DNA from 2 places in the Paraglaciecola sp. IT1134 genome. Region 2 is predicted to be linked to the other one. Evidence: predicted binding sites of a transcription regulator. Region 2 holds the regulator's gene; the other holds the start of a gene.
What was found. Region 2 encodes NrdR, which represses ribonucleotide reductase genes. Its sites were predicted from a motif close to AAACACNANATNTNGTGTTT; they were not measured.

Region 1: nrdA (class 1a ribonucleoside-diphosphate reductase subunit alpha) is a predicted target of NrdR. The motif match lies at 2,100-2,119, and genes of this name have one in related genera.

Annotation. Positions count from the first base shown of each region.
Region 1 is NZ_CM176486.1:2,984,940-2,989,060, reverse strand. It holds gene nrdA (class 1a ribonucleoside-diphosphate reductase subunit alpha) at 1-1,941, opposite strand, end outside; gene AC3RV5_RS13020 (HAD family hydrolase) at 2,322-2,987, opposite strand; gene ubiG (bifunctional 2-polyprenyl-6-hydroxyphenol methylase/3-demethylubiquinol 3-O-methyltransferase UbiG) at 2,980-3,699, opposite strand; gene gyrA (DNA topoisomerase (ATP-hydrolyzing) subunit A) at 3,997-4,121, shown strand, end outside.
Region 2 is NZ_CM176486.1:1,470,522-1,474,642, forward strand. It holds gene AC3RV5_RS06320 (IS4 family transposase) at 1-67, opposite strand, end outside; gene AC3RV5_RS06325 (FlgO family outer membrane protein) at 280-1,065, opposite strand; gene AC3RV5_RS06330 (FlgO family outer membrane protein) at 1,075-1,671, opposite strand; gene nrdR (transcriptional regulator NrdR) at 1,845-2,294, shown strand; gene ribD (bifunctional diaminohydroxyphosphoribosylaminopyrimidine deaminase/5-amino-6-(5-phosphoribosylamino)uracil reductase RibD) at 2,385-3,542, shown strand; gene AC3RV5_RS06345 (riboflavin synthase) at 3,587-4,121, shown strand, end outside.

The sequences.
Region 1 (4,121 bases), 1.5 Mb from region 2:
GCTGGATTTAATACTGATGTGGCCGCGGGGCGGCTCTATGCCATTAGTGGCATTGGATATCTGGGAAGAAGTCTCAGATGGCATCAAAGCCGACAGCGTACTGTTGCGCAAACCGTATTGTTTGATATCGGCACGTAGGGTATCCCAGTCGCAATGCAAAGGTTCGTTGCATATCTTGTCGATATCTTTTTTGTAGGTATCGATCGGCATCAGACCTTGATAATAAGTGGTTTCGTTAAATTTGGGACAAGCACCTTTTTCTTTGGCCAAGTTACACGATGCGCGCATCAACTGGTACTGCATGGCTTCAAAGGTTCTGTGGATCAGACCATTGGCACTGCCGTCTGAATATTTCACCCCATTTTTGGCCAAGTAGTAGGCGAAGTTAATCACCCCTATGCCCAAGGTTCTACGACCCATAGTGGCATTGTAAGCGGCAGGAACAGGATAATCCTGGTAATCGAGCAAGCTGTCCAGGGCTCGCACCGACAGGTCGGCCATTTCGGCGAATTCATCCAGGCTTTCAATGGCTCCAAGATTAAACGCCGATAGGGTACACAAAGCTATTTCGCCGTTTTCGTCATTAACGTGTTCCAAGGGTTTGGTAGGCAAGGCTATTTCCAAACACAGGTTACTTTGACGTATGGGTGCCAGCTCAGGATTAAAGGGGCTATGGGTATTGCAGTGATCCACATTTTGCAAATAAATTCGCCCGGTGCTGGCGCGTTCCTGCATAAATATGCTGAACAGTTCCACCGCTTTAATGGTTTTTTTGCGGATAGACTCATCCTGTTCGTATTGACAATACAATTGCTCGAACTTGGGTTGATCGGCAAAAAACGCATCGTATAAGCCAGGCACATCTGAAGGGCTAAATAAGCTGATGTTTTCGTCTTTGATCAAACGCTGGTACATAAGTTTGTTAAACTGCACACCGTAATCCAAATGACGGACCCGGTTTTCTTCCACTCCACGGTTATTTTTAAGCACCAATAAGGATTCAACTTCCATATGCCAAAGGGGGAAAAACAAGGTCGCCGCCCCACCACGCACTCCGCCTTGTGAACAACTTTTGACCGCTGTTTGGAAATACTTATAAAACGGGATACAGCCGGTGTGGAAGGCTTCGCCCCCGCGAATGGGGCTGCCTAGGGCACGGATCCGGCCGGCGTTTACACCAATACCGGCCCGTTGGCTGACATATTTTACTATGGCACTGGCCGTGGCATTAATGGAGTCCAGACTGTCGCCGGCTTCAATTAATACACACGAGCTAAACTGTCGGGTGGGGGTTCTCACACCTGCCATGATAGGAGTAGGCAAAGATATCTTGAACTTGGATGTGGCATCATAGAAACGTTTGATATAATCCATGCGGGTATCTTTGGGGTAATCGGCAAATAAACAGGCAGCAACCAGTATGTACAAGAATTGGGCGCTTTCGTATATTTCACCTGTTACCCGGTTTTGCACCAGGTATTTTCCTTCCAATTGTTTGACGGCGGCATAACTGAAATCCATGTCGCGCCAGTGATCCAGGTAAACATCCATCTCCTCAAACTCGGCCTGAGTATAATCTTCAACAAGATGTCGATCGTATTTATTCATCTTGACCATAGATTGAACATGTTCAAATAGGGCAGGCGGTTCAAAGCAGCCATAGGCTTTTTTGCGTAAATGAAAGATGGCCAGTCTGGCGGCTAAATACTGATAATCCGGGGCTTCAGTTGAGATCAAGTCAGCTGCTGAACGGATCAGGGTTTCATGAATATCTGCGGTTTTCATGCCGTCGTAAAACTGGAGGTGAGCCTTTATTTCCACTTGTGAAACTGAAACATTATTCAGGCCTTTGGCGGCCCAGGTAATGACTTTGTGGATTTTTTCGAGATCGATGACTTCGCGCTCGCCATTACGTTTGGTAACGAATAGTTTATTATTCATGTATATGCCGTTATCTATTTAGTGGGTACAAATTGAGGGCCGTTTGCAGGCAAACAACCCCCTCAATATTTTCACTCAACTGAAAAATACCTAGTGGAACAATGTGTGCAGGTGCATCAAGTGATGAAACACAAGATAGTGAGGTTTTGGGTACATTGCAACCCAACATCTGGTGGTTTTCTGCGCAATCATGGTGCAGTGAAATTAATGTTAGTGGCGACTCACCTAACAACACTATCTGAGTTGAGGATATAGGGATTGCAAGTGCAATTTAGTTAATTTTTTTTGCTTAAACTTTTTTTGTTTAAAAAATAATTATTTATAATATCACGATATATAGTGGTGCGAATGATATTCGACCACTACATCTCGTGTTTGTGCTAAATGTAGTTGAGCAGCGTTGCGGGATGGTCTACTTGCAAATCGGCGGCCCACAAATGGGCTTGATGAGTGGCATCTATATAACCATAACTTGCTAGCACACTGACCATGTTAGCCGCCTTAGCAGCGTCGATATCTCGTTTGGCATCGCCCACATACCAGATTTCAGCCGGCATGATATTTAAGGTCTTGGCGGCTGCAAGTAGTGGCAAGGGATGCGGCTTGCGCTGGGTAAACGTATCACCACTGATGACCACTTGGCAATTTTCCAATTCTGCAAAATGAGGCAGAAGTTTTGCTGTCAGCCAACCGGGTTTATTGGTGACTATGCCCCAGGGGATACCCGCCGAATCGAGCCCTTGGATTAATTCCTGAACGCCGCAAAATGCTTCGGTATCTACACAGATGGCCTGGTGGTAATAGTCTAGAAATTGTTGGCGCAGTTCTTCAAAATTGTAATCTTGTATCTGTGGACCAAAACCTATATCGAGTAAACCTTTGGAACCATCTGAAGCAATATTGCGATAAATTGCATAGTCACATATTGGCTGATTATGGCTGGCCAGCACATGGTTGAGGGCGTTACCTAAGTCCCTGGCGGTATCGAGCAAGGTACCATCCAGATCAAATAACAGAGCCTGGGGTTTGCGCGGCATTTCAGACATTACCAACGTGCTGGCAATGCACCAGGTAATTGACGTCGACATTTTGCTCGGACAGGTAAAACTGTTGTGTCAATGGGTTCAAATGTAGTCCCGTTATATTTTTTGCCACCAGTTGGGTCTGATCAACCCAGTTGAGTAATTCTGAGGGTTTAATAAATTTCTGATGATCATGGGTGCCTTTTGGCACTAACCGTAAAATATATTCAGCACCCACAATCGCCATTAGATAGGATTTGATATTGCGATTGAGCGTTGAGAAAAATACCTTGCCCCCAGGTTTGACCAAAGCACCACAAGCCTGGATCACGGAAGCGGGGTCGGGTACATGCTCCAGCATCTCCATACAGGTGACTATGTCGTATTGTCCGGGGTAGGTCTGGGCATATTGTTCCGCAGTACTGAGCTGATAATCCACACTCAGTTGCGACTCCAGGCCGTGTAAGCGGGCTACTTGTAAGGGTTCTTCCCCCATGTCTATACCTGTCACCTGAGCACCGGCCCGAGCCATGCTTTCGGCTAAAATACCACCGCCGCAACCTATATCGAGAACCGACTTGCCTTTTAAACCATCGGCATATTGGTTGATAAAGTCAGTGCGCAAGGGATTAATTTCGTGTAACGGCTTGAATTCTCCCTCTTTGTCCCACCATCTTGAGGCAAGGGCGGCGAATTTCTGTATTTCTATGGGGTCAACATTTTGCGCTGTGGTCATATATAGGTCCAAAAAACATTACCCAGCTATTATAGCCAGCAAATTAGAACTCTGGCTACAGCAAACAAATCGAATATATGCTGTTTTTTAACGTGTTTGCCTACTATATGAGCGGATCCTGGCTATGAATTTTTTGTGGCCGGTGATAGAATCCCATAGCTTAATAGAACAAAATTCCAGAGTTAAACGTTGTCTTCCAGTTTGAGGCCTAGCTCAATTGAAGTGACGCGAATTTTCTAATTTTATGTCTAATTCTAATTCTATTTCTAATAATAATGACTAGGGACAAGGCTGTATATGACTGATCACGCCCAAGAAATTCTTCCTATTAATATCGAGGAAGAACTTAAAAATTCTTATCTTGATTATGCGATGAGCGTTATCGTAGGTAGGGCGCTGCCCGATGTACGAGATGGCTTAAA
Region 2 (4,121 bases):
GAAAAGAAGGGTTAAAAATCGCTGTTAGCTGTTGGCTCAAGTCGGTTATAATGGCGGTGGCGCTCATGTTGTGTACTCAGTTTTTTTCGCGAAATTATTTGATCATGCCTTGAGCGCCATCTAAAGCCTTTATTTCAATATCTTATCTCTTAAGATCCTACCTATGACTCAAGACTAACGATTAAATTAACACAATCGTTACCTGGAATTCGAACGGGGCGTTTCGCTAAGTTTAATTATTGCAGTCGATATTTTGACGCGGTTTTAATCTTTTTGTTACTAACCTTGTACAATAGATATCAGTGGTGTGCGTGTGACGGGCTTAACCTCTAATGGGGCAGCGCCTGTGGTACTTAGCATGATTGCATTAACCACCCCATCGGGAATAAAACTCTGCGCAGATGCCACTACCGCTTTAGATTCAATGCCTACTATGCGGGCATTAACCAAATAACCGTCATTGTATTTTAACAAGGTGCCGCCAACCACATAACGGATGGGAGAATAACCCGTTAAATCTTCATAATCCTTACTGAATGCGAAATCTCCTCTTGGGGTCACCCTAATATAATCGGTGGTTTTATAATCAATAACCGGAATACCTAATTTATGCACTTCGTGCATCAGACTTTCTGATATTTGATTGCCTAACAAGTTTGTTTGGTTGTAATCACTGTCGAGCATCACAAAACTGGTGACCGCTACCGGGGTGGTATTGTTAACATATTGCAGATTGCCCACAAGGTCTTGCATTAAACCACGGACATAATAGTTAATGTTTTTGCTGTTAACCTGGGGTTCATCCGTTTGCTTAACTAACTGCTGTTGAGCTTGTGCAACCTGATTATTAAACAATCTTGCCTGTACCTGATTGTGGAAATTGACACTGGCATCTACCGCCGAGGATGAAGGGGAGTCAAGTCCATTGTCGTTTTGATAATCAGGTACGTATGAAAAGCTAGCTAATCCGCTGTTGTCCGCATTATTTTGTGGTGCTGTGGTAGCTAGTATTGAACAGCCACCGAGTAGGCAAGTGCTTATCGTTATTAGTAAGATGGATTGCATGTTTAACTCCTAATATGCCGTACGGTAAATATTTTTATCATTCATCATCACTTTGCCTTGATGCCACATTACATTACTGGGGATAACGTCTGTTGCTGCGGCGATGACTTTTTGGCTGCTAGTTTCGATTAGTCGGGCGTTTATAGCGATATTTTTCTGTTGTACGGTATAGGTTCCGGTCAAATAGTAATCTGCCTGAACATAAGGGGTTATCTCACTGATCTGTCTGGATAACATTAGATCTTGATTTTGTTGCATTTTAATCGCGGTTGCCGTCTTAAATTCAATCACGTTGAGTCCGGCTTGAGTAGCAAGCGTGACAAAACTCTCCTGAATTTGTTGCCCTAATAGATTTGCTGCAGGCATGTTTTTGCCATCAATGCGTTCAGTGGGCAAAAATGTGCCTACCGCCACTGATTGTTCTAACTGTATGGGTTTTGCGGTGTAGAACAATTGTTTGGCTAATTGTTCTACATAATGATGAATGCCTTGTTCGGCATTGCCTGCCAGCGGTTGTTCATTTGCTGTACTCCGAATGGGAGAAACAGCACAGGCACTCAGTAGTGAAACTACAACCCCGCTTATTATTACGCTAAATATTTTCACGTGCCATCGCCCTGAAATTGATATTTCTAAATCTCTGTTGCATAGATTAAGCGATTTCTGTGCCATTAAGGCACATGGAGCGAATATAAGGCCCACACCTTGCTAAAGTGGCTTTTTAATTGCCGTATCGGCATACTGTGGGCCACTAATTATCTGATTGAAGAGTAATCGCTATGTTTTGTCCCTTCTGTTCAGTACAAGAAACCAAGGTTATTGACTCGCGCCTGGTGGCTGATGGTCACCAGGTTAGGCGCCGCCGGGAATGTACTGTGTGTAAGGAGCGCTTTACCACCTTTGAAATGGCTGAATTAGTCATGCCGCGCGTGGTAAAACGAGATGGCTCACGTGAGCCCTTTAACGAAGACAAGCTTAGAGCCGGTTTGCAGCGCGCTCTGGAAAAACGCCCCGTCAGCACCGAGCAGGTCGAGCAATGTATCAGTCGTTTGAAATCGGCCTTGCGGGCCACTGGTGAACGTGAGATCAGCAGTGAGTTTTTGGGCAACCTGATCATGGATGCCTTAAAAGAACTGGATAAAGTAGCCTATGTGCGTTTCGCTTCGGTGTATCGTTCCTTCGAAGATATTCGCGAGTTTGGTGAAGAGATTGCGCGTTTGGGTGATTAACTTGCGCTTGATGGCCAGCCTTAGCATTAATCATTCTTTCACCAAAGCTTTCACCAGAGCTTTCACCAGAGCTTTCACCAGAGGTGCACAGTGAGCCAATTTACCGCCCATGACGCAAAAATGATGGCGTTAGCCATTCGCTTAGCTGAAAAGGGCCAATATACTACTTCGCCTAACCCCAATGTGGGCTGCGTCATCACTGACGTACAAGATAATATTGTCGGCCAGGGCTGGCATCAAAAAGCCGGCAGCGGCCACGCCGAAGTGCATGCTTTGCAACAGGCGGGCACTAAAGCCAAAGGGGCCACAGCTTATGTGACCTTAGAGCCTTGCAGTCACCATGGCCGCACTCCCCCTTGTGCAGATGCCCTTATATCCGCAGGGGTTAGCAAGGTTATTGCCGCTATGGTCGACCCAAATCCGCTGGTGGCGGGCAACGGCCTTAAAAAACTGGCTAATGCAGGCATTAGGGTAAGCAACGGCTTACTTGAACAAGCCGCCATAGAGCTCAATCGTGGTTTTACAAAACGTATGCTAACTGGCCAGCCTTGGGTGACGGTTAAACTGGCCGCTAGTTTGGATGGCAAAACCGCGCTCAATAACGGCCAAAGCCAATGGATCACCGGGCCACTTGCCCGTCAGGATGTGCAGCGTCACCGCGCCAAAAGCTGTGCGATTTTGTCTGGCTCTGGTACGATATTGGCCGATAACCCATCGCTAAACGTGCGTTACAGTGAGCTTGGACTGACCCCTGAACAATTAGCACCAGAGGCCTTGCGTCAACCGGTGCGGGTATTGCTCGACGGGCGCAATCAAATCCATCCTGATTTACATTTATTTAGTTTGTCGTCGCCTATTTTAATGATTAATAGCCAGCCCAATAACGCAGCGTTTCCTGCACACGTAAGCCAATATCAGGCTCAATCAAACGGGGCTCAGCTTGACCTGCACAACGTGATGCAGCACCTGGGGCAGCTTGGTTTTAATCATATTTGGGTGGAAGCGGGGGCTAAACTTGCCGGTGCCTTATTACAGCATAAACTCATCGATGAATTGATCTTGTATCAAGCGCCCAAACTATTAGGTGACAAAGGACGGGATTTGTTTGCAGTGGACGAATTAACCCAAATGCAGCAAGCTTTTGACTTACAATGGCAAGATATTCGACAAGTAGGCTGTGATCTTAAACTCACGGCTTACCCCAAATTTAGTGTCGAGACACAACCGCACTCGGCAGTGGCGGGCTAAATATGGCCGCCATGTATCAATCATACATAAGATAAGAAGGCATTATGTTTACCGGAATTATTGAAGATGTTGGCCATATCCAGTCATTAACCCCCAGCGGCGATGACATTCGCCTTCGGGTGAGTGTCAATAAACTGGATATGTCCGATGTGGCACTGGGTGATAGTATTGCCAATAACGGAGTATGTTTAACGGTGGTTGATATGAATGCTAGTGGCTTTAGCGCGGATGTATCACACGAAACTATCAAACGTAGCGGTTTTGCCGACTATAAAGCCGGCAGCAAAGTGAACCTCGAAAAAGCCATGTTGCCAACCTCGCGCTTTGGCGGGCATATTGTTAGCGGTCATGTGGATGGTGTTGGCCAGGTAATATCCATTAAACCGGTGGGCCGTTACGTGGAAATTTGGCTGCAAGCGCCCGATGAGTTGGCCCGTTATTTAGCCGAAAAAGGCTCGATCACTGTCGATGGTGTCAGCCTGACCGTAAATGGGATTGATGGCGCCAAGTTTTTAATTACCCTCATACCTCACAGCTTAGAAGAAACCATAATCGGCGGCTATAAAATGGGCACGAAAG